One region of the Oceanobacter sp. 4_MG-2023 genome, then DNA from elsewhere that is predicted to be linked to it. Evidence: predicted binding sites of a transcription regulator. Region 1 holds the regulator's gene; the other holds the start of a gene.
What was found. Region 1 encodes PhoB, which activates phosphate uptake and scavenging genes when phosphate is short. Its sites were predicted from a motif close to TGTCATANNNNTGTCANA; they were not measured.
Positions count from the first base shown of each region.

Region 2: a site for PhoB is predicted at 5,346-5,363, ahead of Q8W24_RS03975 (spondin domain-containing protein). Genes of this name have one in related genera too.

Region 1 is NZ_JAUYVV010000008.1:97,241-113,395, forward strand. It holds gene uvrD (DNA helicase II) at 1-1,911, shown strand, start outside; gene Q8W24_RS08055 (acyl-CoA thioesterase) at 2,007-2,408, opposite strand; gene Q8W24_RS08060 (substrate-binding domain-containing protein) at 2,710-3,750, shown strand; gene pstC (phosphate ABC transporter permease subunit PstC) at 3,849-5,222, shown strand; gene pstA (phosphate ABC transporter permease PstA) at 5,215-6,492, shown strand; gene pstB (phosphate ABC transporter ATP-binding protein PstB) at 6,519-7,322, shown strand; gene phoU (phosphate signaling complex protein PhoU) at 7,336-8,097, shown strand; tRNA gene Q8W24_RS08085 (tRNA-Thr) at 8,203-8,278, shown strand; gene Q8W24_RS08090 (DUF3392 family protein) at 8,722-9,042, shown strand; gene trmH (tRNA (guanosine(18)-2'-O)-methyltransferase TrmH) at 9,782-10,489, opposite strand; gene cysZ (sulfate transporter CysZ) at 10,564-11,283, shown strand; gene phoR (phosphate regulon sensor histidine kinase PhoR) at 11,285-12,571, opposite strand; gene phoB (phosphate regulon transcriptional regulator PhoB) at 12,602-13,300, opposite strand; gene ubiA (4-hydroxybenzoate octaprenyltransferase) at 13,408-14,304, opposite strand; gene Q8W24_RS08120 (chorismate lyase) at 14,307-14,891, opposite strand; gene Q8W24_RS08125 (rubredoxin) at 15,041-15,205, shown strand; gene Q8W24_RS08130 (hypothetical protein) at 15,209-15,595, shown strand; gene Q8W24_RS08135 (HU family DNA-binding protein) at 15,756-16,028, shown strand; gene Q8W24_RS08140 (DUF1415 domain-containing protein) at 16,035-16,155, shown strand, end outside.
Region 2 is NZ_JAUYVV010000003.1:177,157-193,311, forward strand. It holds gene Q8W24_RS03950 (heme biosynthesis HemY N-terminal domain-containing protein) at 1-370, shown strand, start outside; gene Q8W24_RS03955 (ABC transporter substrate-binding protein) at 424-1,668, opposite strand; gene Q8W24_RS03960 (mechanosensitive ion channel family protein) at 1,775-2,611, opposite strand; gene Q8W24_RS03965 (2Fe-2S iron-sulfur cluster-binding protein) at 2,734-3,801, opposite strand; gene ubiD (4-hydroxy-3-polyprenylbenzoate decarboxylase) at 3,798-5,282, opposite strand; gene Q8W24_RS03975 (spondin domain-containing protein) at 5,481-6,182, shown strand; gene Q8W24_RS03980 (spondin domain-containing protein) at 6,193-6,957, shown strand; gene Q8W24_RS03985 (response regulator transcription factor) at 7,073-7,861, shown strand; gene Q8W24_RS03990 (cell wall metabolism sensor histidine kinase WalK) at 7,854-9,497, shown strand; gene Q8W24_RS03995 (DUF423 domain-containing protein) at 9,553-9,945, shown strand; gene trmB (tRNA (guanosine(46)-N7)-methyltransferase TrmB) at 9,962-10,750, shown strand; gene Q8W24_RS04005 (PA4642 family protein) at 10,871-11,164, shown strand; gene Q8W24_RS04010 (SDR family NAD(P)-dependent oxidoreductase) at 11,696-12,457, shown strand; gene Q8W24_RS04015 (TetR/AcrR family transcriptional regulator) at 12,670-13,344, opposite strand; gene Q8W24_RS04020 (FAD-binding oxidoreductase) at 13,397-14,680, opposite strand; gene Q8W24_RS04025 (glutamine synthetase family protein) at 14,945-16,155, shown strand, end outside.

The DNA of each region.
Region 1 (16,155 bases):
TTTCACGGCCTGGCGCATCGATTGCTGAAGCATCACTGGCGTGAAGCCCGCTTGCCCCAGTACTTCCAGATTCTGGATAGCGATGACCAGTTGCGCCTGATCAAGCGACTGATGAAAGCCAACAACATCGACGACAGTCGTTACCCGCCAAGACAATTGCAGTGGTTTATCAACGAACAGAAAGACGAAGGGCGCCGTGCGGCGCATGTTATCCCGTCGGCCGATAACTTTACTCGCACCCTGCAGCAGTTTTATCAAATCTATGAAGACAACTGTCAGCAAAATGGCATGGTCGATTTTGGTGAAATCCTGCTGCGTGCCCACGAGCTCTGGTTGCATAACCCCGATTTGCTGCAACATTACCAGCAACGCTTCAGCCATATTCTGGTGGACGAATTCCAGGATACCAACAATATCCAATATGCCTGGATTCGTTTGCTGGCCGGTAACACCGTATCAGTTATGGCAGTGGGGGATGACGATCAGTCGATTTACGGCTGGCGTGGCGCGAATGTAGGCAATATCCGCAACTTCCAACAGGACTTTGCGGGTGCAGAAATGATCAAGCTGGAGCAAAACTACCGCTCCACGGCGACGATTCTGGATGCTGCCAATGCCGTCATCAAGAACAACAGTGGCCGCCTGGGCAAGGAGTTACATACCACCGGTGCCAAGGGTGATCCGATTCGTCTGTACCGTGCGTTTAATGAGCAGGACGAAGCACGTTATATCGCCGATCTGGTGGATGTCTGGGCCAAGCAGGGGCGTGCCCGGGTCGATATGGCCATTCTCTATCGCTCCAATGCGCAATCCAGAACGCTGGAAGAAGCCATGCTGCGGGCAGGGATTCCGTATCGCATCTATGGTGGCCAGCGTTTTTACGAGCGTCTGGAAATCAAGAACGCCATGGCCTATCTGCGCTTGCTGCTCAACCGCCAGGATGATGCAGCCATTGAGCGGGTGATTAATATTCCAGCCCGGGCCATTGGCGAAAAAACCCTCGATACCTTGCGCTCAGTGGCGCGGGATCAGGGTTGTTCACTGTGGGATGCCTGTGCTTCGGTGGTAGCGGCCGGCGGCCTGTCAAAACGGGCTGGTACGGCTGTCGCTGGTTTTATGACGCTGGTTGATGAAATGAGTGTCGGCATTGACGACCTTGAATTGCATGAGCTGGTGGAGCAGGTACTTGCCCAAACCAACCTGATTGAGCATCACCGCAAGGAAAAAGGTGAGAAAGGCCAGGCCCGAGTCGAAAACCTGGAAGAGCTGGTGAATGCCGCCAAGGTGTTTGAAGGTGGTGATGATGAGGATATCAGCCTGTTGGCGCAGTTCCTCGATAGCGCCGCGCTGGATGCCGGAGAGGGGCAGGCGGATGAACATGAAGATGCGGTGCAGATGATGACGCTGCACTCTGCCAAAGGACTGGAGTTTCCCCAGGTGGTATTAACCGGTCTGGAAGATGGCTTGTTTCCTCACAAGATGTCGATGGATGATGCCGATGGACTGGAAGAAGAACGGCGTCTGGCTTACGTCGGTATCACCCGGGCGATGGATCAGTTGGTGATCACATACGCCGAGAGCCGACGTTTGCATGGGCAAGAAAATTTTAGTACTCCTTCGCGATTTATTCGTGAAATCCCGACAGAACTGATGGATGAAGTGCGTTTGAAAAATACAGTATCACGACCTCTGAGTGCCCGACGATCAAGAACGGGGAATCACAGACTGCAAGCAGATATATCGGCGGACTGGCCTTTTGGCCTGAGCAGTCGGGTCTACCATGAGATGTTTGGGGAAGGCACGGTAATGCAGTTCGAAGGCCAGGGGCCGGGGTTGCGGGTACAGGTGAACTTTGAAGATGTCGGCAGCAAATGGCTGGTGCTCAGTTTTGCCAAGTTACAGGCGCTGTAGACATTGATACAACTGGCGGCTGACCGGTCTGGTGTGACGAGGCCGGTCAGGCTGCTGCATACGTTGCTCTGGAATCGAGGAGCGACGAATCCTGGTCAGCGAGGGACCCGGCGAATACGCCCGGTGTCATCAATGGCCACATAAACAAAGACGGCATCCACGACCTTTCTGCGCTCGTTTTCATTCGGGTTCTGGGTCCATACTTCGATGCCAATCCGGATCGACGATGAGCCGATCTCCAGCACGCGGGTATAAAAACACACCGCCGCTCCGATACGTATCGGAGACATAAAGACAACGGATTCCAGCGCCACATTGGCAATACGCCCCTGGGCCAGACGATTGGCAACGGTTTCGGCCGCGTGGTCCATTTGTGCGACGACCCAACCACCACTGATATCCCCATGAGTATTGGTGTCACCTCTTGACGGGATCAGCCGTAACGTCAGTTCTCCATCCGGTTTCGGCTCACAATCGTCTTTTGGTCTGGCTTTCATAGGGATTCCTGATTTTGAAATTATTTTTAGGAAGTTTACTTCTTTTTTAGCGCGGGCAATACAGACGCACTCGAGATCAATGATGTCAAAAAATATTTAAGACAATACGACAAAAGTAATGCCTCGACCGGGGTATGACTGTTCTGTTGTCTGGTAAAAAAAAGGCCCCTGTAACCAAAATGCAACATATTTGTAATAAACAAGGGGGCGTCACGTAGATGTAACACAGCTCCGGGACAATTCCTCCTTTCGACAACGATTTGCCTGCTGGACATCATCAGGTCACATTGAAGGATATCGCATGAAACATTCTCTCGCTGCCGGTGTGGTTTTATTGGCATCAGTTTTCAGCCAAAGTGCTTTTGCTGAGCGTAATTACATCAGCATAGTCGGTTCATCGACGGTTTATCCATTTTCTACAGTTGTTGCTGAACGTTTTGGCAAATCGAGCAAGTTTCGTACTCCTAAAGTTGAATCCACGGGTTCTGGTGGTGGTTTGAAGTTGTTTTGTAGCGGTGTTGGCGACACAACCCCTGACATTACGAACTCATCGCGCCGTATCAAGGCATCCGAGGTTGCGCTGTGCGCAAAAAATGGCGTTAAAGAGATCGTTGAAGTGACCATCGGCTTTGACGGTATTGTGTTTGCCAATGCCGCCGAACACGCCCAGGCTTCCTTTTCTACCAAGGAAATCTTCCTGGCACTGGCCAAAATGGTACCGGCTGCGAATGGCTCGGAAAAACTGATCGCCAACCCTTATAAAACCTGGCAGCAAATAAATCCTGCTCTGGATAACACGCCAATCAAGGTACTGGGGCCGCCACCGACATCCGGTACCCGTGATGCGTTTGTGGAGCTGGCGATGGAAGGGGGTTGTTCTGCCTTCCCGTTTATCAAGGCGCTGAAAAAATCCGATCCAGACAAATACAAGGCCATTTGCCACGGTCTGCGTGAAGATGGTGGCTACGTTGAAGCCGGTGAAAACGATAACCTGATTGTTCAGAAACTGGCGGCCAGCCCGGATTCCTACGGTATTTTTGGCTACAGCTTCCTGGAACAGAATGAAGACAAGGTTCAGGGCTCCCTGATTGATGGGATTGAACCAACCTTCGACAATATTTCCAGTAGTGAGTATCCGGTCAGTCGGTCACTGCACTTTTATGTTAAAAAAGCCCACGTAGGGGTGATTCCGGGGATTGAAGAATTTCTGGCTGAGTTCACCTCCTCGCGTGCCATTGGTGAAGATGGCTATCTCGCCGACAAAGGCATGATTCCGATGGATGAATCCCGTCGCCGGGCCATGGCTGCGGATGTCAAGGCACTGACCCTGCTGGGTCAGTAAGCCTGAATGCAGGGTGCTGCCCTGCTGCGTGTCACATGGATGTATTCTCCGGCCGGTAAACTCACCGGCTGTTTCTTGTTCTGTTCAGGCTAGTCATTATGACCTTCAGCATTTTGCTACTTGTCATCGCGGTATTATTTGTTATCGCATACGTGAGTGGTGCCCGCCGCGCGCGTTCTCTGGTCACTCCTGGTGTGACCCTGAATTCACTGCCTGGCCATTATGGTTCGCTGGTCGCCCTCTGGACCTGCTTGCCCCCGCTGTTGTTAATGCTGTGTTGGGGGGTGCTCGAAACCCCGGTGATCGATCGCTTGTTGGCGGCGCAGTTACCCGCAGAAGTACAGGCAGAAGGGGGCAATCGTATCAGTCTGGCACTGAGCAAGGTGCGTAACCTGGCCGGTGGTGCCAATGTACAAGCCGACCCGGAACTGGCTCCTGTGGTGCTGCATCTGAAAGACCTGCAGTCGCGTAACAGCATGCTGAGTACAACGCTGGTGCTGGCTCTGGCCCTGGCTGGTTTTGGCTTCGGCTTGCGGCGTCTCGCTCCTGCGTTACGGGCTCGTAATGAAGTGGAAAGCATTGTCAAAGTGCTGCTGTTCTGCAGCTCGGGTGTCGCGGTACTGACAACTGTCGGTATTCTGAGCAGTGTGTTGTATGAAGCCTGGATGTTTTTTGGCCGGGTGCCCGTGTTTGACTTCCTGTTTGGTACTACCTGGTCGCCACAGGTCGCCTTGCGCGCTGACCAGTCTGGCTCCTCTGGCAGTTTTGGGGCGGTACCGCTGTTTGCCGGTACCCTGATGATTTCCATGATTGCCATGTTTATCGCGGTTCCGATCGGCCTGATGTCGGCCATTTATTTGTCGGAATATGCCACCCCTCGGGTGCGTAGCTATGCCAAGCCTGCACTCGAAGTGCTGGCGGGCATTCCAACCGTTGTGTACGGCTTTTTTGCGGCCCTGACTGTTGCCCCGATACTGAAAAGCCTGGGGGCTGATGTTGGCCTCGAGGTATCGTCTGAAAGTGCGTTGGCTGCTGGTCTGGTCATGGGGGTGATGATCATCCCGTTTGTCTCATCCCTGTCGGATGACGTAATCAATGCTGTACCACAAGCCTTGCGTGATGGCAGTTACGGGCTGGGAGCGACCCAGAGCGAGACCATTCGGCAAGTGGTTATCCCGGCTGCATTACCCGGTATTGTGGGGGCCGTTATGCTGGCGGTTTCCCGGGCGATTGGTGAAACCATGATTGTCGCCATGGCGGCGGGTCTGGCAGCCAACCTGACAGCCAACCCGCTCGACAGTGTGACCACCGTGACTGTGCAGATTGTGACCTTGCTGGTGGGAGACCAGGAGTTTGATTCCTCCAAAACACTGGCTGCCTTTGCATTGGGACTGGTGTTGTTCCTGGTGACTCTGATTCTTAACTACGTGGCGCTGAAAGTGGTACAGAAGTACCGGGAGCAATATGACTGATCAACTCACAACGACTCGCTCCAAAGTAGAACAGGGCATGGCGCGTCGTCGCCGTGCCGAAGGGCGATTCCGCTTGTATGGCGTGTTATCCGTCGGATTTGGCCTGTTATGCCTGGTGGTGCTGTTTGGCAATATTCTGTCTCAGGGCAGTTCGGCTTTCCGGCAAACCGTGTTGCAAGCAGAGATCCTGCTCGATCAGGAGTATCTGGGACTGAATAACCAGTCGCCGGTTAATGAGCTGCGTAATGGCAATTACGAGGGCCTGATCAAACAGTATCTGAGAAACACGGCTGAGGTTTCCAGTCGCAGCGAGCGCCGGGCGTTGTACGGCCTCGTCAGCGTCGGTGCCCATTGGCAGTTGCAGGATGCGGTATTGGCCAACCCGGATTTGTTGGGTAGTACATTAAGCATTGAACTGATCATGGACGATAACGTGGATCAGTGGTTCAAGCATGAGCGGGACGAGGGCGGTGCCGGACGGTTGAATGAATTACAGCTGGGCTGGCTCGAACAATGGGTGGCGGAAGGGCGCTTGAAGAGCCGTTTCAGTACTACCTTCTTTACCAATGGTGATTCAAGGGAGCCTGAGCTGGCGGGTGTTCATGGTGCCATTATGGGTACGTTGCTGACCCTGATGGTGACCTTCCTGTTGTCGTTCCCGATCGGGGTTGCGGCAGCGATCTATCTGGAAGAGTTTGCACCTAAAAATCGCATCACAGAAATTGTTGAAATCAACATCAACAACCTGGCGGCAGTGCCCAGTATTACGTTTGGTTTGCTGGGCCTGGCGATCTTTATCAATATTTTTGGGGTCTCCCGTTCCACCCCTTTGATTGGTGGCCTGGTGCTGACCCTGATGACCTTGCCGACCATTATTATTTCCGGTCGCGCGGCGATCAAGTCGGTACCGCCTTCCATACGGGAAGCTGCTTTTGGTCTCGGTGCCTCAAAAATGCAGGTGGTTTTTCACCACGTCTTGCCTCTGGCAATGCCGGGTATGCTGACGGGAACCATTATTGGTATGGCACAGGCTCTGGGTGAAACCGCACCGCTCCTGATGATCGGGATGATCGCCTTTGTGGTGGATGTGCCCGGATTTATTACTGATCCATCGACGGTTTTGCCGGTTCAAATCTTTCTCTGGTCTGACAGCCCGGAGCAGGCTTTCACCGAGCGTACATCAGGAGCCATTATTGTATTGCTGACCTTCCTGATTATGATGAACACTGTCGCTGTCTGGCTGCGTCGTCGTCTTGAGCGACGCTGGTAAACGCTAAACTATTCGGATTCCTTGTTATGAGTATTATCGAAAACCACCAAACCGACGGCGAACCGTTTTGCGACTCACCCAAGCTGAAGGCGCGTGGTGTTGGCGTTTTTTATGGGGACAAACAGGCGATTTTTGACGTCAGCCTGGATATTGGTGCCAATGAAGTCATTGCCCTGATTGGCCCATCCGGCTGCGGTAAGTCGACCTTTCTGCGTTGCTTGAATCGCATGAATGATACGATTGATATCTGTCGCATTACTGGCGAGATCCTGCTGGATGATGAAGACATTTATGCCCCCAAGATCGATGTTGTGCCGCTGCGGGCGCGGGTCGGTATGGTGTTCCAGAAGCCCAACCCGTTTCCAAAAACCATCTTTGATAACGTTGCCTACGGGCCACGTATTCACGGGCTGGTGAACCACCGCCATGAACTGGAAGAAATCGTGGAGCAAAGTTTGCGTCGCGCTGGGTTGTGGTCTGAAGTAAAAGACCGGCTGGATGCACCGGGCACCGGCCTGTCGGGTGGCCAACAACAGCGATTGTGTATTGCCCGCACGATTGCTGTTGATCCGGAAGTAATCCTGATGGATGAACCTTGTTCTGCACTGGATCCGATTGCAACTGCTAGAATTGAAGAGTTGATTGACGAGTTGCGCGATAACTACACCATCGCTATCGTTACCCACTCGATGCAGCAGGCTGCTCGGGTATCCCAGCGTACGGCGTATTTTCACCTGGGTCAGCTGATAGAAGTAAACCCGACTGACCTCGTGTTTACCAAACCCCAACATGCGTTGACCGAGGCTTATATTACAGGCCGTTTCGGCTAAAAGGAGAGCTCCAGTGGCAAACAAGGGCATACCGGTTGAAATGAATTTCAGCCAACACATATCCGGACAGTTCAACTCAGACCTCGAAGCCATTCGCAGTCAAATGATGGAAATGGGTGGCTTGGTTGAACGTCAGGTGGCTAATGCCATTGAAGCAATCACGACCGGTGATACCACCCCGGCTGATGACATTATTCGTCGTGAAGATGATGTTGACCGGATGGAAGTGGCTATCGACCAGGAGTGCACCCAGATTCTTGTACGTCGGCAGCCGGCCGCTTCTGATTTGCGTATGGTGTTGGCGGTTTCCCGTGTTGTGCGTGACCTGGAGCGTATCGGAGATGAAGCGACCAAAATTGCGGTTCACGCTCTGGAAGTGAGTGGCTCCACCAACGGCGGTTACTGCCAGCAATCGATACGTTACATGGGCACTGAAGTTGGCAAAATGATTTCAGGGGCGTTGAACGCCTTTGCCCGTAACGATGTGGATGGCGCACTGGATGTGGTGCGTAATGACAAACTGGTCGACCAGCAGTACTCCGCGGCGCTGCGGGAACTGATTACCTATATGATGGAAGACCCGCGATCTATCAGCCAGGCGATCAATATTCTCTGGATTCTGCGCGCCATTGAACGGATTGGCGACCATGCCCGTAATATCTCCGAACAGGTGATTTACGTGGTCAGTGGAGCCGATGTACGGCACAGCTCGATCTCCGAAATGGAAGAGCGAGCCCATAAAGACAAAGATGATTCGTCATCTACAGGAGCGTAACGCGTACTGGAGTGGAAATTTCACAGAAAGAGTGATTTTTCAGTATGTTAGGGGAAAAAGATATTGACGGATGCCAGCGGCATCTATAGTATTCCCGCCCACTTAGCCGGTATAGCTCAGTTGGTAGAGCAACTGACTTGTAATCAGTAGGTCCCGAGTTCGACTCTTGGTGCCGGCACCAGTAAAATGATTAAGGGCTTCCAGAGCAATCTGGAGGCCCTTTTTCTTTTCTGCTGGTACGCTTTAGTTCTGTTCTGGGTGCTTATTCCAGTTATCCCCAATCTTCATAAATCAAGCGCTGTGGCTTTTTGTCCGTGGTCTGTCGTGTAGCTTTTAGCTGCTCAACGGCATTGGCATGCCAAACCTGCGTTTCACAACGATGGTTAATGTGCCTCAGGGATTGATACTTCCCAAACCGTTTGTGGTGTATATCATCGCTCGTAGTAACTGATAGCGGCTCATACAATTATTCAGTCAACAGGCGTCACGCCATTCTCTGTGCTGCTGCAACTTGTCGGAAATTTTTCCGAATGTGAGCCTTGCCGGTACATACCATCCGTGATTTATGTAGGTTGTCGGGTGTGAGATCCATCGGGGTGGCGAAAGAGTGGGAGTGAGTGGTTGATGACGTTATTGGTGTCGGTATCCGGTTGGCTGCGGCCTTACAATGATGAAATCGCGCTGGCGATTATTGCCACGCTGCTGGTGGTCTTTGGTGACCGGATCAATTGGCTGGTGCGCAAGCTGGTCAGGCCGTATTGGGTGGGATTTCGGGTGCTGGCCTTTGTTGCTCTGTGTACCTTTGGCTATGGCACGTTGACGGTCTGGTTGGTGCCTGTTCTGGCGGGAGTACTGATAAGTCTGGCTGCGCCGGTTTATGTGGCGTCGATTGTTGGCAGCTTTGTGGTGTTGGGAATTCTGGCAGAGGGCTACCACAAGAAGTAGTTGTCCTGGCGGCTGTCAGGCTGTGGGACGTCTATCTGGGGTGGAGAAGGGGGGTTGGGTAAATTGGACGGCAGGTACATCCTGTACAAGCCGCCACAGCACCCTGGAACAATCCTGGTTCCGTATACATCATCCTTGCCACAATCCGTCGTGTTGGTCATCCCTGTGCTGTCCGTTGCTTACTGTCCATTTGCCTTCCTGGCAAGCCTCCTGGCCATCTTCCCTGGGCAATCCATTTGCCGTGCCGTCCTGGCAGGTCATCCACTGATGAATATCCTTGTACCTCATCCTGAGGCATGTCCTGACATTCCATTGTGTTGCTCGTCTGAGCCGTCCTGCTCCCTTATAACCCTTCCCTGGCGTGTTCCTGCGGTACGTCATGTACCGTGTCCCTTTCCTTTGCCGTCCTGGCTGCACTCCTGTGCCTTTCCTGTTACCACTTCATCCTGAAGTGGTTGCCATCCTGGCAATCTTCCGTTGATCTCCTGTCCGTGTGGTCACACTTTACCAAAAAAGCTGGTGGTCAGGATGGAGGCAGGACGGCGGTATGCTTGCAACAGAAATGAAATGAAAAATAAACTTCATACAAAACAACAGGTTGTGTTTTATGTAGCATGAAAGTGAACAGAAACGGGTAGTCCAGACTACGTATTTCCCACAGGCTTGTGAGATATCTCGCACAAGCAGGTGGGCGAATGTCTCTGGCAGAGGCATTGGGTATCAAAAGCGCGGGAGAGTATTAGCGGGCAATACCTTGGCTACGAGCGTTCACTTGTCGGGAAAATGCTTGCGGGTCGGCGATTTCACCGTCTTCGCGCAGTGCCGGATAGGGCAGGTCATGTTTTTGGCAGAGCTTGGCTGCGGAGGGCTGGCACCACTCAAACAGCAAGGTATTGAAGCGGTCGTCATCCAGATGGCGCTGCTCGAACAGGCCTGCCTGCTGGCGTTGACGTGCGGCCTCGCAGAGAATAATCGCGGCAGCCACGGAGACGTTGAAAGAATGCACCATGCCGAGCATGGGGATGATCAGGTGTTCGTCCGCCAGTTCGGAGGCGATGTCGCTGACGCCTTCTTTTTCGGTGCCCATCAGGATGGCGGTGGGTTGAGTGAAGTCATATTCCCGAAAGTCGATCGCTCTGTCTGTCAGATGAGCTGCGCAGACCTTGATACCGCGTTGCTGGTGCGTGCGGATGGCGGTTTCGATGTCGGCATGGGTGCTAACGCTGACCCAGCTCTCTGAGCCAGCTGCAGCGGCGCTGGTGACGGTATTAAGGCGGAAAGTGTCAGTTGGCCATACGCAGTGGATGTCTTGCACGCCAAAGGCGTCACAGGAGCGGGCAATGGCGGCCAGATTGTGCGATTTGTAAACTTCATCGGTAATGACCGACAGGTCTGGCTGGCGTCGGTTGAGGGTGTTGATCACACAACTCAGGCGTTCTGGCGTCATGTTCGGTTACGTCTCTCTGGCTCAAAACGGAGCGGCATTGTATAAAACCTTCCGGTTTTATGCACGGAACAGGTATGAAAGACAATTTATTGATAGGAGCCGGCTATTTGTGGCGTGGCTTTACACTACTGAATGAACCGGGAATACGCCGTTATGTCTGGTTGCCCATTCTGATTAATCTGCTGGTGTTGTCGTTTGGAACCTATTGGCTGATTGATGTCGTCAGCCAGTGGGATGGCTTTGATTCCAGCTGGATCAGTTGGCTGGCCTGGCTGGTGGTGCCTCTGTTGCTGTTACTGTCGACCTTGATCTCGGGGTATTTTTTCAGTGCGGTGTTGTTGCTGTTGGCGAGTCCGTTTTATGGCTTGCTGGCGGGCAAGATCGAGCAGCGTCTGGGGCATGAGGTCGAGGACGAATCCATTGCCGCGTTGATCCCGCGTACGGTGATACGGGAGCTGGTCAAGATGGGTTATTACCTGCCGCGTTATCTGTTGCTGCTGTTGTTGTCGTTTGTGCCGGGCGTCAACTTGCTGATGCCCTTCGTCTGGTTCTGGTTTGGCAGCTGGGTGATGGCGTTGCAATACAGTGATTATACTCTGGATAACCAGCAGCAGAATTTCCGCGACAGCCGAGAGCAGGTGGCTACCCAGCGCTGGACGGCCTGGGGATTTGGTGGGGCGGTGTCGGTGCTGATGGCAGTACCATTACTGAACTGTCTGGTGCCCCCGGCGGCGGTGATCGGGGCTACGCTGTGGCAATTGCAACGGCAGGCCGATCAGTCACGGGCCGGTTGATCTATTGGTCGGCCTCATCACGGTTGTCAGATAAGCAGGCTGCGGGGAAAACACAGGTGAATGTACTGCCCTTGCCTTCGATGCTGCTGATTTTCAGCTCGCCGTCATGGTGCAGCAAGACGTGTTTGACAATAGCCAGTCCCAGTCCGGTACCACCAGTGGCGATGCTGCGGCTGGGGTCGGCGCGATAGAAGCGCTCGGTCAGGCGGGGGATGTGATGCTGGGCAATACCGATGCCGTTATCCGAGACGCTGAAATGCCCTTTGCCGCCTTCGGTATACCAGCGCAGTGTGACGTCACCCCCTTCCGGGGTGTATTTGACGGCGTTGAATACCAGGTTGGAAAATGCACTGCGCAGCTCATTATAAAAGCCCATCATTTTTTGATCCTGATCGATGGTCAGGGTAATGGTGTGCTTGCTGCTGCTGAGTGATGCGGCATCGCGACGGATGGCTTCCAGCAGCGGCTGCAGCTCGATAGGCTGAGGCTGTTCCGTCTTGCCGGTTTCCAGCCGTGACAGCATCAGCAAATCCTTGAGCAGGTTTTCCATACGATGACTTTGTTCGCTCATTTGCTGCAGCATGCGGCCCCAGCGTGGTGGCAGCATCTCGGAGGCGGCTTGCATGGTTTCGACGTAACCGGCAATCACGGTCAGCGGTGTACGTAATTCATGGCTGACGTTGGCAACAAAATCCTTGCGCATTTCTTCCAGTTGTTTCAAACGGGTGATGTCATGAATCAGGATCAGGCGATCCTTGCGGCCAAACAGGGTGATATTGAACTGCAGGTAAATGCGCGGATTGATGGGCGATCGAATCGTGAGCGGTTCCTGATAATCGGCCTTGTCGAAGTAGGCCTTGAATTCTGGCGTGCGGATCAGGTTGGTGATGGGTTGGCCAATGTCTACCGGGTTGCGTAACCCCAGGTAGTTTTGTGCGGCCTGGTTCCAGAATTCCAGCGCGCCGCTGGCATCCACCATCAAGACAGAATCCTGCAGGGCCGCGGTTGAGTCCTGGATACGATTGATAATGGCCTGCAGGCGCTGCTGGTGTTTGATATTGCTTTGCTGCAAGCGCTGGTTCTCGGTAAAAATCGCTCCCCAGATGCCCAGTGTTCGCGGTAATACGGTGGTTTGCCCCTGATCCAGCCAGCGGTGCAGGCGGTACAGTTGCAGCCATTGCCAGGTGATATAGGCCCCCATCATCAAACACAATGCTTCCAGCGGCCGGTCAAAAAAGACGTAACCACAACCAACGGCCAGAATCAGCAAGTAGACAAGGCGGCGCAATTCTCTGCGCCAGACGGGGGACATCAAAATTCAGGAGGCTTTGGTCGAAAAGCGGTAGCCGGTGCCACGCACGGTTTGGATCAGTTGTTCGTGAGACTCACCGAGTGCTTTGCGCAGACGACGAATATGCACGTCAACGGTGCGCTCTTCAACGTACACATTACCACCCCAGACTTGATCGAGCAGCTGGGCTCGGGAGTAGGCCCGTTCCTGGTGGGTCATGAAAAACTGCAACAAACGATACTCCGTAGGGCCGATGTCAATCGGGTCGCCATGAGCGGTAACGCGATGGCAGACCGGGTCCAGCATCAGGCCGCTGACTTCAATGGGCTCTTCGATGCCTTGTGGGGTGGAACGGCGCAAGACGGCTTTCAGTCGTGCGACCAGTTCTCGAGGGGAAAACGGTTTGGTGATGTAGTCATCTGCCCCCGCTTCCAGCCCTTGTACTTTGTTATCTTCTTCGCCCTTGGCCGTCAGCATGATGATTGGCAACTCAGCGGTGCGGTCTTCACGCTTGAGGCGCCGGGCAAATTCGACGCCACTGGTGCCTGGCAGCATCCAGTCGAGTAAAATCATATCAGGCTTTCGATCGATAATCTGCGCATGTGCTTCCTGTACATTGGCAGCCTCAAGGCATTCATACCCGGCCATTTCCAGGGCCACGGCGATCATTTCCCGGATAGGGGCTTCATCGTCCACAATAAGAACGGTCTTGCCAGCTTTGGTCATAAGGCTCGTCACGCAAATGTCACAATAGGAATAATGCGGAGGTATTACACTGACCTAGTGTTACAAGCATGTGACACTGTTGGCATTGGCGTCAAGCCTGACACCAATTACGCGCTGGACAGGGCGTAGTGTGACAGGAGTCCGGCCCAGATCAGCGTGCCATACCAATGGGCTGCCAGAAACACTTTCATGCAGGCTTCCCGGCGGCGACTGCGGATAGACCATAATTGCCAGACCAGATACCCTCCGGCGACGCACCAGGCCAGATAAAACGGCCAGCTTGCTTCCAGCTGATTGCCCGTCAGTAACAGACAAAAATGCGCCATTCCGTAAAGAATGGCGATCATGGTGACATCCAGGTCGCCAAACAGGATCGCCGTGCTTTTGACACCAATCAGCAGATCATCGTCGCGGTCGACCATGGCGTAAATTGTGTCGTAACCGACCGTCCAGCAAACATTGGCAATAAACAATAACCAGCAGACAGCGGTCAGCTCATTGGCCTGTGCGGCAAAGGCCATTGGAATCGCCCAGGAAAATGCAGCACCGAGAAACACCTGTGGCAAATGGGTATGGCGTTTCATAAAGGGATAAAGTGCTGCCAGAGCGACCCCGCCGAGGGATAACCAGATGGTCAGGGCATTGGTCAACAGCACCAGCGCCAGACTGATCAGGCACAGCACAATAAAGCCGGATAATGCTTCGCGGTCAGAGATACGTCCTTGAGTCAGGGGACGGTCCTGGGTGCGTTTGACATGGCGGTCGATATGGCGGTCGGCGTAGTCGTTAATAACACAACCGGCCGACCGCATAAGAAATACGCCCAGAGTAAAAATCACCAGATTGGCAATGGAGGGAATGCCCTCGGCTGCAATCCACAGCGCCCACAAGGTCGGCCAGAGCAGCAGATAAGAGCCAATCGGCCGGTTCAGGCGTGTCAGCTGCACCCACTGATACCAGTTGGGCCAGAGTTTGTTGAGTGAGGCGGACAGAGGTGATTGCATAATCAACGCCTTGTGTCGTCTGACAAAGGAAAGGAGGCGGATACCAGCAAGGACGAGAAGGCTTCCGTTACCAGCAGTGGTGCACCATGAATTGTAAATACCGAACGCCTGGCCCAGCCAAACGGGTTGGGCTGGTTGACTGTTGACGCCCCTGTGCGGCTGAATTTCAGCGGTTGGCGGCGCAAACTGGGCTGGCGGAACAGATAGCTGCCAAGCGAGCGGTTACCAAGATGGCGAATCTGTTGTCCTACCCGTGCAAGGCTGGTCAACGGAATGGCAGTGCGGGCTCGCACCAGTTCCGTTTGTCCCAGGCACAAGGAAACCTCGCGTACCCAAACGGGTTGGCGTCCGTGCAGCTTCAGGTCTGCCTGTTCGGTTGGTAAAGCCGGGCCGCAATATTGTCGGATAACCTTGACCGAAAATGTGCTTGGGTCCAGTGCCTGCAAACGCTTGGTCAGTGACCCGGCGTCATTGAGCCAGTGACGCCACTCGCGGGGAATGCTCGCCGGTGTTACACAAAAGCGCCCGCTCCAGCGTGGTGTTGTGGCCAGAAGTTGCGCATGGTATCTGGGTATAGTGCTTTTCATGGCGGCGCAGCATGCGTCAAATCGCATTTAGTGGCAAGAGGATTGCTCTGTCCATTGATTTTATGCGGGTTGGACAGTAGCTTAGGCGGCCGAAGTATCGAGTCGGCTGATGCAACATCGGCTCCAGCCGTTATTATGACAGGTGTGACATGAAAAAATGGCAGTGCGTGGTGTGCGGCTGGATCTACGATGAAGCCGAAGGCGCACCAGAAGAAGGTATCCCGGCAGGAACCCCTTGGGAGGACGTGCCAGCAGACTTTACCTGCCCGGATTGCGGTGTCGGTAAAGATGATTTTGAAATGATAGAGATTTGACCATTGATTCCGACCTGCTGTCCCCCAACGGTAACCCCTGCCGATGCCCGCTGGGCATTGATTGTTGTTGCCGATGCGGTTGCCGAAGCGAGCACCGCCGCTGGCTACCAACGGGTGCACGACTACTGTCAACGCCATGGACCCGCGTCGGTGCTCTTGATTTGTGCCAATGATGGCCAGCAAGAACAGTCCAGCGCAGCGGATATGGCGGAGCGTCTGGGAATCGTGGTGCTGAACAACACCCCGGTGACCAGGATCGACCATTCTGGCCGCTGCCTTGAGACGCCGCTGGGGCGATTTGACTTCGAAACACTGATTGTCGCGCCTGCTCATCTGGCGGATAACGTTGATACCGAGCAAGCCTTGTGTGACCACAAACGCCAGCCATAACGGTATTCGTTAGCAGCCGCCGTCGTATACAAAGTACTAATATGAATAGTGCTGTCGGTAGCCACTGCGCTGACGGTAACAGATAACCGATATTCCTGAGCCTGCGAAGCAGGCCGTACAACCAGGCGTTATGCCTAACTTATCGAGAGGATTCATCTCCATGCGTAAACCAGAACTGGCGGCCGCCATTGCTGAAAAAACAGACCTGAGCAAAGAAAAAGCAACAGAAATCATCACCGTTGTCACCGATCGTATTGCCCAGGCACTTTCCGAAGGCGAGAACGTCAGCCTGATTGGCTTTGGTACCTTTGAAGTACGTCAGCGTGCTGAACGTCAGGGCAAAAACCCGCAAACAGGGGAAGCCATCACCATTGCGGCAGCCAAGGTACCCGCTTTCAAACCCGGTAAAGCCCTGAAAGATTCGGTGCAGTAAGCCGATATGATGGATGCCGCAACGCTGACCCGGCACTGGGTGGAAACATTGGTTGTCGGCGAGGGGTTATGCCCTTTTGCTGCGCCAGTGATGCCAGCACTGCGGATCGATATTTGTGAGCATCCTG
Region 2 (16,155 bases), on a different contig from region 1:
TGAGCTGGGAGAGGATGAGCAGGCCGAAGTGGATTTGCGTAACGGGCTGGCGTACGTTTGGCGTGATGACTTGCTGCTGGCCTACGCCAGACTTAATGGCGCGGATGCCCGCAGACGTTTCCTCTTTGCAGAAAAACAACTGCAGGAACGGCCGAATGATCCGGTACTGTTATTGATTCTGGCGCGCCTGGCGCTGCGTCTTGAGCAACCGGAGCGGGCCAGAGAGTTTTTGCTGATGGGATTGAAGCTGAAAAACCTGCCCGGACTAAACGCCGAAATGGGCAAGCTACTGGTGCAAGAACAGGATCATGTTGGTGCCAGCCGATACTTCCAGCAAGCCCTGGCGCAGCAGGACTGCCAGTCCGGCTAGTGTTTACCTCTGGTCAAACCCGATCCGCTCCCTTGAGCGGATCGATCATACGATCATTTCAGCGTGAGCGACTTGCCCGCTGCCTGTCGGGTGGCTGACCATTCTTCATAGGTTTTGGCCGCCGTCTTACCCGGAATACTCAGCAGGACTTCAAAGTAGTCTTCATTAAACTTGTCTGCCAGTACCGTCGCCCGGTGTTTGCCTTTGACGACATACACGGACTGTACACTCTGGTGGTCAAAATCGCGCCAGGTCTGTGGGTCCTTGACGCCGGTATAGGTGTGGTTTTCCAGAGCGGAAATCAGACGGCTGCTACTCAGGCTACCGGTGCGTTCTGCCGCCGCTTTGAATTCATAGACAATATTGTAAGCCGAGGCAGCAGAGCTGGAAGGGTATTTCTGGAAGCGATCGGCAAAGCGCTCAACAAATTGCTGGCCCTTTTCAAAGCCGTACAGATAAGGCACTTGCCAGGTCCAGGGCACGGCACCAATAACGTCTTCCAGAATGCCAGCACCGGCGGAGATGGCCATACCCAGCGTCAGGTTGGGCACCACAATGGTCATCTTGTCTTTCAGGCCCATGCGATAGGCTGCCTTCAACGTGCTGGCCATATCGTCACCAAACTGAACCAGCATCAGCACATCCGCATTGGCGCGTTCTGCTGCTTCCAGAGCACTTTCAATATCTGCCTGCTTCGGGCGTGGAAAAGGTACCAGAACGCCGGGGTATTTGTTTTTATCCTGGGTATTGGTGAAGGTGCGCAGGGAGCCTTCGGTGGAATGGCCCCAGCTGTAGTCGGCGGTCAGATAAAACACTTTTTTACCGGCCAGACTCTGGTTCAGATAAAACGCCAGTGCTTTGGCGGCCATCCAGGCGTTGTAGGTTTCACGAAACATATAACGATGGCCTTCCTCGTCTGTGGTTTCGTTGGCGTAGGTCAGGGTGCCAAAATAGATCAGACCCTGACGGGCAGCCTCTTTACCGGCGGCAATGGCCACGGCACTGGAAGAGCCACCAAACAGCATCGAGACCCCTTGGGACGACAGCCGCTTGACGTTTTCGACGGCTTTATCCGGTTTGGATGCGGTATTGGCCGTGATCAGTTCCAGTGGACGGCCCAACACACCACCTGCGGCGTTGATTTCCTCAACGGCCAGCAAGGCACCACGGGCCTGGGCGATTCCCTGTTCTTTATAGGGGCCAGTCGAGGGGTAGTTCAACCCCAGTTTGATGGAGTCGGCGGCCTGAGCGGTGAGCGCAGACAACGCAAGTGCGGTGAGCACAAAGCAACGATACATGGCGATAACCTTCTTATTATTGTTATTACATCTTGAGTCTTTTCAGCGACCAAGGCGTTACGCCATTGGTCGCATAATCGAGCGGGTGTAGAGGCGGGAAACTTGCTTAATCGACTTTGTTGAGATGAACGTCCATTTGCGGGAACGGAATTTCAATTCCTTCGGCATCAAAACGTAATTTGATGGCTTCCGTCAGTTCCCATTTAACCACCCAGTAATCGGCTGCTTTTACCCATGGGCGTACAACAAAATTAACGGAGGAATCGGCCAGTTCGGATACCGCTACGGTGAAGGCCGGGTCTTTCAGGATACGCTCGTCATTACCCAGCATCTCGGTCATGATCTTTTTGGCCAGCAGCAGGTCGCTGCCGTAGGAAATACCCACGACCATATCCAGACGGCGGGTTGGTTCTTCCGAATAGTTCACCATGGTGTTACCAAAAACATTGGCGTTGGGCACGGTGACTACCCGGTTGTCCGGAGTTTTCAAACGAGTACTGAAAATGGTGATCTTGTTGACGGAACCGGCGACACCACCGACTTCAACGTAATCCCCCAGCTTGAACGGGCGGAAAACAATCAGCATGACACCCGCAGCAAAATGCGACAGTGAATCCTTCAGGGCCAGACCAACTGCCAGGCCGGCGGCACCCAGCAAGGTGATCAGTGAGGTTGTATCCAGACCCAGCTGCGACAGCGAGATCACCACCACCAGCACCATCAGCAGTGCCCGCAGTACCGTGCTTACAAAATCTGTCAGGATCGGTTCAACCCGGGCCTTGACCATCATGCCGGTGATGGCTTTCAGCACCAGATTGGCGACCATGCGGCCGGCAAAAAATATCAGTAACGCCAGAACAATCTGGGTACCCCATGGCAGCAGATATTCTGCCCAGATGTTTTCCGTAGATAATGAACTTCCGAATTGATTTAGCCAGTCCACAAATATTCCTCTATAGATTGGCGATGCCTGGAAAGCCTCGCCTGGTTTGCCATCGCTGGTCGGTGATTGCCGGTCAATAATAGAACGGCGTGTATTCTCGGCTGATGTGGCTGTCTTGTCGGTCAGGCCTTGGGAGGCCGTGGCGCATAAGCCAGTACATCGGAGTGCAGATTGGTCTCGCCAAGACCCAGCGGTTCCAATTGCTCTAGAGTACCGTAGACCATATTAGGGGAACCGCAAGCAAAGACATGGACCCCGGAGAGGTCTTTGAAGTCGTGCTGTATCACCTGATAGATCCAGCCAGCCCGTCCGTGCCAGCCATCGGCCTGTTCTTCCAGTATAGGATGGAAATGCAGATTGGGATGATCATGTGCCCATTGTTGGGGTAAATCGGCCATATAGAAGCCGCCAGCGTTGCGGTTGGACCAATACAGGTGGGTTTCTTGTGCCGGGGCCAGCGCCAGAATGCCTTCTGCCAGTGCCTTGATCTGGGCAAAACCGGTGCCCGCCGCAAGCAGCAGGATCGGTTTGCCAGCACAGGCCCGCAGCTGGGTGGGGGAGATAAAGCAGTCACCCATCGGCAAGGTGGCTGAAATCGTTGGCTGGGTTTGCAGCTGTTTGATCACCTGTGCGGCGGTGTCGCTGGTGTTGGCAATATGCAGCTGCAAGGCCCGTGGCTCGGAGCCGGTGAGGCTGCCCGGGGCGCTGGCAATAGAGTAGGGGATTTTCCGTTCGCTGCCGTCGGTGCCGGTGATATGTAACAGCAGATACTGGCCAGGCCAGAAATCCAGTGCCTTGCCTGCCGGAGCCAGCAGCTCAACGACATATACTTCCTCCGTCAAGGGGGTGACGGCTTGGACTTGCATGGCCAGGTTAACCTGGTCTTTGCAATCCGGGTGCTGAATATTAGCCATAACAATCTGGGTATCCGTTTGAGGCATCGCTATACAACATAATACCCGATTGCTTTGATCAAGTATTTGCTGGCCAATGAGATTATTGAATTTTAGAGAGCCGGTCAGCCAACGACCAGCACAGACTTCACAGACGCCGTTTTTGCAGGCGGTTTTCATCTTGATGCCATGTTCATGAGCCGCATCCATCAGGGTCTGATCAGTGCGGCAAGGCATGGTCACCTGATTTGGTAAAAAGGTAACCGTTACCGTGGTGACGGGTTGCACACTGTTCACTGGCTGTCGTCCATGGGGTCAAGACCGAGTTCCGACCAGATTTCATCAATATGGGCAACCACCCCCGGGTCCTTGACGATCGGTGTACCCCATTCCCGGGTGGTTTCACCGGGCCACTTGTTGGTGGCGTCCATTCCCATTTTGGACCCCAGACCAGAGACCGGCGAAGCAAAGTCGAGGTAATCGATAGGCGTGTTCTCGATCAGGGTGGTATCCCGTGCCGGGTCCATACGGGTGGTAATCGCCCAGATCACGTCTTGCCAGTCGCGGGTATTGACGTCGTCATCCACCACGATGACAAACTTGGTGTACATGAATTGCCGCAAAAACGACCATACCCCCATCATTACGCGCTTGGCGTGACCCGGGTACTGCTTTTTCATGCTGACAATGGCCATACGGTAGGAGCAGCCTTCCGGAGGCAAATAGAAGTCGACGATTTCCGGAAACTGCTTTTGCAGAATCGGCACAAACACCTCGTTCAGGGCAACACCCAGAATAGCGGGTTCATCCGGTGGCCGACCGGTGTAGGTGCTGTGATAAATCGGATCGCGGCGGTGGGTAATACGCTCGACGGTGAAGACCGGGAACTGATCCACCTCGTTGTAGTAACCGGTGTGGTCACCGTACGGCCCTTCCGGGGCCATGTCACCAGCATGGATCACGCCTTCCAGCACAATCTCGGCACTGGCGGGCACCAATAGCTCATTCCCAATACTCTTCACCAGCTCGGTTTTGCTGTCGCGCAGCAGTCCGGCAAATGCGTATTCACTCAGGGTATCGGGCACCGGAGTGACTGCACCCAGAATCGTGGCCGGGTCGGCCCCCAGTGCGACAGTGACGGGAAACGGCTCGCCGGGATGGGCTTTTTGCCATTCCAGAAAATCCAGCGCCCCGCCTCGATGACTGAGCCAGCGCATAATGACCCTGTTCTTGCCGATAACCTGCTGGCGATAAATGCCAAGATTATGGCGTTCCTTGTGTGGGCCTTTGGTGATCACCAGGGGCCAGGTAATCAGCGGTGCGGCGTCTCCGGGCCAGCAATGCATCACCGGAATCTTGCCCAGATCCACGTCTTCACCTTCGATGACCACCTGCTGACAGGGGGCCTTTTTAATCACGCTTGGGCCCATGGTTAATACTTTCTTGAAGATCGGCAGCTTTTCCCAGGCGTCCTTCATGCCCTTGGGTGGCTCCGGCTCCTTCAGAAAAGCCAGCAGCTTGCCGACCTCCCGCAGTGCTGCAACTGAGTTCTCGCCCATACCCATGGCGACCCGCTTGGGGGTACCAAACAGATTGGCCAGCACTGGCATTTCGTAACCTTTGGGGTTTTCAAACAGCAGTGCCGGGCCTTCTGCCCGTAATACCCGGTCGGCGATTTCGGTCATTTCCAGATGGGGATCGACGGGGTAGCGGATGCGCTTGAGCTCACCCTGCTTTTCGAGTTGGTCAATAAAGTCACGAAGGTCGTTGTATTTCACGCGGCTGCCTCACTTTCAGGAAGAGGCATGATAGCAACGGGGCGGGTTAATGAGCCAATAGGCTGTGATACTTCTGTGATAACCCGGACGACTCCGTAACACTTCCGGGAGGACTGCAACCGGCTCCAGGCATCATTCTGAACGGGTTGTTCAGCAGGCTGTTGGCAGGCTGCGAACCCTAACCCAATGATGGAGAGCATGATGATGAATTTACGTACAACGCTGCTGGCCGCCGCCATAAGCACTCTGGCGACCCCGGCAATGGCAGCCGACCTGACCGTAGAAATCACCAACCTGACGCGTGGAATTGCCTTTACGCCGTTGCTGGTGGCTGGTCACGATGCCGATACGGCGCTGTTTATGCCGGGTGAAGCGGCCAGCGCCAACCTGCAAAAAATGGCTGAAGGTGGTGATATCAGCGGCTTGTCGGCGGATGTAACCGGTGCCGGTGGTGTCATCGTCGACAATCCAGCCGCCGGGTTGTTGCTGGCAGGACAGTCAGCCAGCACAGATATCGACACCGGTATGAATACCCAACTGTCGATTGTGGCCATGATGCTGCCCACTAACGACGGCTTTGTTGCTCTCAACAGCCTTGAGATTCCAACACTGGCGGGGACCTATTACTACGACCTCAACGGCTATGACGCCGGTACCGAAGCCAATGATGAAATGCGGGGCAGCGGAGCACCGGGCGAAGCCGGATTCCCGGTTCCTGAACCTCTGGATGCCAGCATTGGCATGTCGGCAACCGGCATTGCTGCAGTGGCGGAAGAATTTGTTCATATTCACCGCAATGTGCTGGGCGACAGCGATCTCAGTGGCGGTGTCAGTGATATCGATTCAACAGTACACCGCTGGTTGAACCCGGTGGCCCGTGTGACCTTGACGGTCAAGTGAGGTGATTAAGATGATTCTGATACGCAAGCATGCCGGCCTGGTGCCGGTCTTGGCCAGCGCGGTGCTCTTGAGCGGTTGTTTGGCTGATGACGATAACAACAGTAGTAACAGCGCGAGCGACGCTGAACAAACCAGCAACAAAACCTTTGCCGTCACCGTGACCAATGCCACGGCCGGGCAACCCCTGTCGCCACTGGCGGTGGTGGCACATGGGGCCGGTTATCACACCTTGGTGACCGGCACGGCCGCCAGTATTGAGCTGGAGCAATTGGCCGAAGGCGGCGATAACAGCGCCTTGCTGGCCGCTGCCAACAGCAACCCGGCGGTGTACAGCAGCCAGAGCGGCGAGGGGGTCGTTGTGCCGGGCGGTACGGCAACGCTGACCATAACGCTGGATGGCATAAGTGTAGACAGCATGGGCGCCATGGATGAGAGCATCTTGCTGAGTATTACCAGCATGCTGGTGAATACCAACGATGGGGTGATTGCTGCCTCTGCGCTGGACGTGACGCAGCTGGCAGTGGGGTCATCGCTTCAGGTAACGGCCAACAGCTACGACGCTGGCACCGAAGCCAATACCGAATCGTCGACGACCATTCCTGGCCCGGCTGCCGGTGGCGAAGGGTTTAATGCCAGTCGAGATGATCGGCAAGACCAGGTGACGCTGCATGCCGGTGTGGTCACGCAGGACGATGGCCTGGCCAGCTCGGCACTGACGCACGTCCATCGTTGGGATAACCCTGTGGCCTTGATCACCGTGACCCGGACAGAGTGAATCCGGATACCTCGGTGTGACGCATGTCCGGGCCGCCGCCGACGGGTTTTGTAAGAACCCGAGGCTGCGCGCGACCAAGGAAACAAGGAAAACAGCCACCGCCCGGAGACCCGCCATGCCTGCGCCACTCACTTCCGCCACTGACCCGACGACGCCCGCCGGAGCCACTGAACGTGGCCTGGTCTCGGCCTCTGCGGCGCTGGCCCATCGTATTCTGGTGATTGAGGATGAGCCCGATATTGCCAATTTACTGGCCTTGCATTTACGCCAGCAGTACCACCATGTGCAGGTAACTCACGATGGTCAAGCCGGGTTTGAACTGGCCTGCCAACAGGACTGGAGCCTGATTGTGCTGGATTTACATTTGCCGGGAAAAGACGGCCTGGAAATCTGTCGTGACCTGCGCGGTCGGGGTCACACCGTACCTGTGCTGATGCTGACCAGCCGTTCCAGTGAAATGGACCGGGTGCTGGGGCTGGAAATGGGAGCCGACGACTACTTGCTAAAACCCTTCAGTGTGATTGAGCTGATGGCCCGCATCAAAGCCATCTTGCGCCGGGTACAAACCGAGCGGGCCGGTCGGGAGCCGACCGCGTCAGTGGATGAACTGGTCAGCCAGTCGCACCGTCTGGTGCTGAACCTGCGCCAGCATCGCATCAGCAAGGCGGGCAAGGTGCTCGACCTGACGGGCAAGGAATTCGACCTGCTCAGCTATTTTATGCAGCATCCGGAAGATGCCTTCTCCCGCGCCCATTTGTTAAACCGCATCTGGGGGCAAGGGCAAGAAGGCTACGAACACACGGTCAACACTCACATCAATCGCCTGCGTGCCAAAATCGAAGACGACCCGACCCGGCCCCGCATTATTGTGACTGTTTGGGGGGTGGGGTATCGCCTTGGATAAGCCGGATCATACGTACCGCCATCCGCTGAACCCGAAACCCTCCAGCCGGGTGATGGCACTCGGGGGCCGTCTGTTTACCCGGCTGGCATTGGCGTTGCTGCTGATTCTGGTGATGCTGGGCACCTTGCTGCTGGGACTGTCGGGCTATATGAGCCAGAACCACAGTCTGAATGTGTTGCAACAGCTGAACCAGCCGGTCGCTGGTTATGTGACGCGACAACAGCCGCTGCTGGATGCAGCCGGCGTGGTGGACGAGCAAGCCCTCGACCAGTTGGCCGGGCATGCCATGGTGCTAAACCCGGCCCTGGAAATCTACTTGCTGGACGCCAACGGCCAGATCCTTGGTCATCGTCTGCCGCCTGACCAGGTGCATTTGCAGCGCGTGGCGCTGGCTCCGATTCAACAGTATCTGCAACCGAACGCCCGTTACCCTGTGCTGGGCGATGATCCCAGTAATCCGCAGCAGCGCAACATCTTCTCCGTGGCCGCTATTCCGGCATCTCCAGCCTCCATACTGACCGCCAGTAGCGGCGATGCTGACGCCAGCGGAGCCAGACCACTCGGTTATGTTTACGCCGTTATTGGGGGCCAGCACTACCGGCAGTTGCATGAGTCGGTTTTTTCCAGCTACACCTTTACGCTGGGCAGCTGGCTGATGGTCGGCAGTATTGTCACCGCCGTGCTGGTGGGGTTGTGGATCTTTTTTGTGCTGACCCGGCGGCTGACCCGCTTGCGGCAAGCTGTCTTGCGTTACAACCTGCTCTACCCGGATATGTCGGTGATGCAGCCATTGCTGCAAAAAACACCGCAGCCGTCGGATGAAATTGGCCAGTTGACTCTCGCTTTCCAGCAGATGGCGGCACATATTCAACAGCAGTTCAGCCGGGTGCAGGCACTCGACAGCAACCGGCGGGAACTGATTGCCAATGTGTCCCACGATTTACGCACCCCGCTGGCCAGTATTCAGGGGTATATCGAAACGGCCTTGCTCAGGTTGCACGACGGCCCGCAGCAAGCGGAGTTGCGAGGCTACCTGGACATTGCCAGCCAGCAGAGTCAGCGGTTGTCGCAACTGATTAACGAGCTGTTTGAACTGTCGCTGTTACAGGCCGACAACGCCGAGCCCAATAGCGAACCGTTTTCCTTGCTGGAGCTGGCCCATGACTGCTTGCAGGAATTTCGCCTGAAAGCGCAACAGCAAGGCGTCGAACTGGATTTGCAAGGCCAGCAGCACGACAGTTATGTGGTGGCGGATATCGCCATGATACAACGGGTACTGCAAAACCTGATCGACAATGCCTTGCGCCACACGTCATCCGGCGGCTCGGTGGTGTTGCAGATCCAGGCGCTTGAGGGTGCCACCCGGATTGAAATCCGCGATACCGGTATCGGCATCCAGCAGCACGATATTCCACATATTTTTGAGCGCTATTATCAGGCCAGCCGCTCGCAAACCATGGCCTCAACCCCCACAGGGCAGGTCAAGCGACAAGGCAGTGGCCTCGGGCTGGCGATCGTCAAACGCATTCTGGAATTGCATCAAAGCCGTATCGATGTGGAATCGGTACCAGGAACGGGCACCTGCTTCCGTTTTGAACTGGCCAACTCATTGCCAGCCCGGGAAGCTACCCTGTGACGTAACGCCATGCCTCCTCTATAATGCGCCATTGTTTTTCCGACGGAGCCGAACCATGCAGGCACGAACCACCCTGATGCTGGCCGCTATTGCCGGATTCCTGGGCGTAGCGCTCGGTGCTTTTGGTGCCCATGGCCTGAAACCCCTGCTGTCGGCACCAATGATGACGGTGTATCAGACCGCCGTTGACTACCATCTGCTGCACGCCGCGGTGTTGCTGGGCCTGGGGGTTTGGCAACTGCACCAGCCGCAGGTCTGGCTCAATCGGGCGGCGCTGTTTATGGTGGCCGGACTGCTGCTGTTTTGCGGCAGCCTGTACGCCATGGTGCTGCTGGATTTACGCATGCTGGGCATGATTACCCCGATTGGCGGCGTTAGCTGGCTGATTGGCTGGGGCTTGTTGTTTATCGCGGCCCGTTCGATGACGACTTCTACTTCCATTGATTAACGTTAGGCATTCCTGAGTGACAGAACACGAGTCCAACAACCTGAACGACCATCTTCCGGCCGATGCCGCCACTGCCTTGCCTGAAGAGGATGAAGTCGCGGCGGAACAAGCAACGGCGGACGACAAACCCGTTTATCGCCGGGGTATCAAAAGCTTTGTGATCCGCGCTGGCCGCCTGACCAAAGGGCAAGAGCTGGCACTGGAGCGCAAGTGGGCCGAGTGGGGGCTGGAGCTGGCCGATGGCCCGATTGTTCCGGCGGATGTGTTTGGCCGTGATGCCCACACTGTGCTGGAAATCGGCTACGGCATGGGTCAGTCACTGGTGGCTATGGCCGCTGCGGCACCAGAGAAGAACTTTATCGGTGTTGAAGTGCATTTGCCCGGTGTCGGCTCGCTGCTCAACCTGGCAGAAGAAGCCGGTGTCACCAATGTGCGCAGTTACAAGGACGACGCCATCGAGGTTCTGAAGCTGATTCCGGATAACAGCATTGATACGGTGCAGCTGTTTTTCCCTGATCCCTGGCACAAGAAAAAACACCACAAACGCCGGATCGTACAAACCGGATTTGCCCAGACCCTGCGTCGTATTCTCAAGCCCGGTGGCATCTTCCATATGGCTACCGACTGGGAAAACTACATGGAGCACATGATCGAGGTGATGGATGCACAGGCGGGTTATGACAATATCGCCGGCCCTGGCCAGTGTGTTGAGCGCCCGGATGACCGACCACTGACGCGGTTTGAAAAACGCGGTCAGGGTAAAGGCCATGGTGTCTGGGATATGAAATACCGCAAGATTGACTGATCGTTGATCGCCCACGATCATCACTCAGGTCGATAATCCGGCGGCACCAATAATGCCGCCCCCGACTTACTATTTGATAACGTCTGGCCGCTGATTGCCGACGTCCGACGGAGCATATCGATGCAAAAGAAAGACAAAGAAAAAGTATTTGGTGGTGACTGGAGCGAAGACCAGTTGAGCACCTTTCTTGACGTTCCCAGCTACGATGGTGACAGCGCCGATTATATCGGTGCCATCCGCGCCTATCGTTATATGGTGCCTGGTACCTTTGCCCAGTATATCGAGTTGTTCAAGGCCAAAGGTCACGACCTGAATGCCACCAATGCTGCTGGTGAAACCATTCTGGCGACCATCAGCCAGCATAAACAAGGCGCAGAATACGCCGAGATCCTGAAGGATGCCGGAGCTGTCTGATCATGGTGATCAACCTGAGTGAACGATGTGCCAGCTGATTGGCTGTCGGCCGGTTCGGTCACTCGGGTCTGAATGGATTGTATTAAACTATCGGCCGTTAGTTGGTTGTCAGCGTCGTCGGTAGTGTTCCCACTGTTATGTTCCCATCCCCGGGTGCTTGTTATCGCCGGATATCGCGGTTGATTGTCTGGTGTCTGCTCTCGCTCTTGTTCTCGCTTTCTGTTTGTCACTACATCGGCACCAGACCGTCTAGATAACGGACGTCATTGGCACGCACTAATGGCTGTATGCCGTACATGCTTGCTCAACTTCACTGATCAGGCTGTACCGGTGAGGTAGCGTAGTAGTTAAGTAGTTAAGTAGTTAAGTAGTGAAGTTAGGTAAAAGATAATTGAACCTGTCGCAGCGCCACAGACCACCCCCCCCCAAAAAAAACAGACGCGTAATTGGTGCCATTTGGATACTTCTCAGCACGGAGTCTCCAGTAGATACTAATGCTCTCTATAGATGACATAAAACGGATGTGAATGCATGAAAACGATACTGATAACAGGTGCCACATCGGGTATTGGACTGGCTGCGGCACAGCACATCAGGCAGCAGGGCCATCGAGTGCTGATCACCGGCAGGAGGCCGGAGCGTCTGGAGGTTGCACTGACGGCTCTTAACGGGACAGATCAAGATCACAAGCAGCAGGATACACCTGCGGCTCGTGGTTATTGCTGTGACCAGACAGACGTAACGGCGATCACACAACTGTCGGAATTGCTGTTGGCAGAGCGGTACCAGCTGGATGCCCTGATCCTGAATGCCGGTATCTTTTTGCCACAAGCCTTTGAGTCCTTTACAACAACAAACCTGCAGCAGCAATTAAACAGTAACCTGCTGGGGCCATTACAGACCTTGTATGAATTGCTGCCGGTATTGAACAACCCGGCGAGTGTGGTGCTGGTCTCGAGCATTGTGGCGGACAAGGCCTTTGCCAATTGCACGGCCTATGCCGCCAGCAAGGCTGCACTGGAAGGGGCCATGGGCCCATTAAATCTGGAGTTGGCCAGCCGTGGTATACGGGTTAACTGTTTGCGACCGGGCATTACATTAACCGAAATCCAGTCCAAGGCCGGGATGAATGAGGAAGCGTTGGCACAGCTGACAGAAAATATGAAATCCACACTGGCCGGACGCATCCTGCAGCCAGACGATATGGTGGCAGCACTGGAATATCTGGCGTTGGGTGGCAGTAGTGCGGTCAGAGGGCTGAAGTTGCAGGTGGATGGCGGTTATTGCCTGTGATCCCGCTGGTCGGTAGCCTGCCGCGATGGCTGATGGCTGATGGCTGATGGCTGATTGATGGTAGATGGCTGATCGAAAGTGGCCAGACTGATAATTAAGACGACCCCAAACGGCTTAACCGCGGAGCAACCGATACACTGCTGTTGCCGTTTCGACAGCCATTACCAGTCGACCCTGTTTGTTTTCACGTGGAACAATGCCAACACCTGCGGCTACAGGGTCGGGTGCCCAGCGGGCAAGTGATGCTGTAACAAGGCATGCAGACACAGGTGTAAATCATCCAGTGTCCGCCGCGCCCGCTGTGGGTTCTGGTGTACTACCACCAGAAATACGCTGTGGCTGACCTCCAGATAAAACCGCCCCAGCCTTTCACGTTCGCGAATATGGCTCTGGATTCCCATACGTTTGAATATCACCGCCATATGATGGATCACCAGGTCGTCGTGTTGTTCATCCAACTGGCGTAATTCGGGGACCGAAAACATGGCTTGCACCAGTGTCAGTACGGCCTTCTGGCGTTTGTAGACTTTTAAATGGCGCTCCAGCACCTTGTTGAGTAACTGTTCCAGCGGCAGGGTTTCAACCGGTAGCTGGGCAATACCGAGCAAGGCTTGCTCGACATCTTCGAGCCAGCGTTGGCCCATGGCATACAGAATGGCGTGCTTGTTGGGAAAGTAGTGATACAGCGAACCTACCGAAATCCCCACCGCTTTGGCAATCAGAATGGTGCTAAGGTCATCCAGTCCCACTGTTTCCAGCAGTTCAGCCGTGATATCAATGATCTCCCGTGAGCGTTTGCGTGAGCGCCGTTGCATCGGCTCGCTGCGAGGTTGCAGGTTTTGCTGACGCTGTGAACGGGGGTTGGCAGGGGCTGGTTCATCACTCATTGGTGCAGGGGTTCCTCGTCGATAGTGATCCGGGCAACAGGCTCAATATGGATCAGAAAAAGCGGTCGCGCAGGGAATAATACAGCATTCCAGCCACCAGTCCGGGCCAACGCAACAGGGTACCACCGGGAAAGCTTGGCGTCGGCACCGCGGCAAACTGATCAAAACCCTGGGCTGACCCGGCGAGGGCATCGGCCATCAGCTTGCCACCCAGGGTGGCAAGAGCAACGCCGTGACCGGAATAACCATGGGCAACAAACAGACTTTGATCCACGCGCTCAAAGTGTGGCATACGGTTCAGGGTAATGGCGAGGGTACCACCCCAGCCGTAGTCGATACGGTACTGTGCCAGCTCAGGGTACAAGGCCAGCATATGCTGCTGCACAAAGGAGCGAATATCGCTGGGGAAGCGTGAGGTATAGGTTTCGCCCCCCCCCCACAGCAAACGGTTGTCACCCGATAAACGAAAATAATTGATGACAAAGCGGGAGTCGGCCACCGCTACATCGGCGCGATTAATCCGTTGGACGAGGTGGTCCGGGAGCGGCTCGGTGGCGAGAATAAAATTGTTGATGGGCATGATCTTGCCCGCAATGCGTTTTTCCAGAGGCCCGAGATAGCCATTGCACGCCAGCAATATATATTGGCAGGAGACGTTACCCACGCTGGTACTTACCTGGGTTGTTCGGCCCGATTGATAGTCTGTTACCCGGCTGTGTTCATACAGCTGGACACCGGCTTGCTCGGCGGCAGTCGCCAGCCCCAGTGCGTAATTCAGCGGGTGCAGGTGCAGGGCATTGGTGAAATGTTCTCCACCGTAATAACGCTCGGTACCCAGCATCTCCTGTACATCGGCGGGCTTGATGTAAGCCACGTCCTGATAACCCAGGACCTCCTGTTTATAGGCTACCGCGGCTTCAATGTCGGCGCTGTGACCCGGTTTGGCGGCGACATGTAACACGCCATGTTTAAGATCACAGTCAATCTGATGCTTGTTGATGAGTGTTCTGACCAGCTCGACCGAATCCAGCGACATCTGCCACAAGGCGTCCGCTGTGGGGCGGCCGACTTTTGCAGCCAGATCCTCATGCGCCATATTCAGGCCTTGGCAAACCTGGCCACCGTTGCGGCCAGAAGCACCCCAGCCGATTGATTCCGCCTCCAGCAAGGCGACCGACAAGCCGTGTTCGCGCAGCTGCAGTGCTGCCGACAAGCCAGTGTAACCACCACCAATGACACACACATCGGCCTTGATGTCCCCTTTCAGTGAGGGGTAGGCGCTGACACGATTGGCACTGGCGCGATAGTAGCTGCCGCGATCTGATTGTGTGTGCATGGTCTTGCTCCAGCTGTCGGATGATCTGTCTGGCGCTACCGTAGCACAATAAAACCCGAATGATAATTCGGGTTTTATTGTGCTGACAAAATCGCCAAATTGAGCAATTATCGAGCAGGTTGCGTTGCTCTTGCGGGCTTTTTGACATAGCCTTAAACCGAATTATTGTTCGGTTTGAAGATGAAGATCAAACACGAATCGTTATCCTACCGACGCTGGTTAATTGGCCAGCACAACCAGAACCTACTGCAGGACAGGTGAATTATGGAAGCCGTCGAACGCTTTCTGAAAGAAAATGGCATTACTGAAGTTGAGTCTACTTTTCCCGATATGACGGGTAATGCCAGAGGCAAGTTTTATCCTACGCGCAAATTCCTGACCGAAAATGGCGGTCATATTCCGGAATGTTTACTGGTACAAACGGTGAACGGAGAGTGGGCCGACAATCACTATGATCTGGTCGATCCGGCGGATAAAGACATGCTGCTGGTGCCGGACCCATCGACGTTGCGTATTGTGCCCTGGGCCGATGAACCCACTGCCCTGGTGATTAACGACTGTTATACCTCCGATGGTAAACACCACCCGCTATCAAGTCGCTCGGTACTGCGCCGGGTCTTGGCACTGTATGAAAAAGAAGGCTGGCGACCGATTATTGCGCCAGAGGTCGAGTTTTACCTGGTACAGAAAAACAGTGATCCGGATTACGAACTGAAACCAGCCATGGGCCGTTCCGGCCGTCGTGAAAACGCGCGCCAGTCTTACAGTATTGATGCGGTAAACGAGTTTAACCCGGTGATCGACACCCTGTACGCCTACTGCGACGAGTTGGGTCTGGATGTGGATACCCTGATTCATGAATCAGGGGCCGCACAAATGGAAATCAACTTCCTGCATGGTGATGCCATGAGCCTGGCAGACCAGGTATATATCTTTAAACGTGCATTACGTGAAGCGGCCCTGAAACACGATATGTACGCCACTTTTATGGCCAAGCCGATGCAAAGTGAGCCAGGCAGCTCGATGCATATCCATCAAAGCCTGCTCGATGCCAATACGGGCAAGAATATCTTTGCCGGAGAAGGGGATGAGCTGTTCTCAGCAACCTTTTATCACTATGTTGGCGGTTTGCAGAAATTTACCCCGGCGGCGATTCCTTTTTATGCCCCTAATGTGAATTCCTACCGCCGTTTTGTGCCGGAAATCGCTGCGCCGGTTAATTTCAAATGGGGAATCGATAATCGCACGGCAGGATTACGTGCCCCCAAGGCTCCCAAGGATGCCACCCGAATTGAAAACCGCTTTGCCGGGTCAGACTGCAACCCGTATCTGGCCATCGCGGCCAGTCTGGCGTGTGGTTATCTGGGGATGAAACTGGGTATCAAGGCGGAAGCCCCGGTCGAGGCGCTGGCGGCTCATGAAGGGGATCTGGTAGCGGTCTCACGTACACTGGAAGAAGCCTTGCGCTTGCTGGA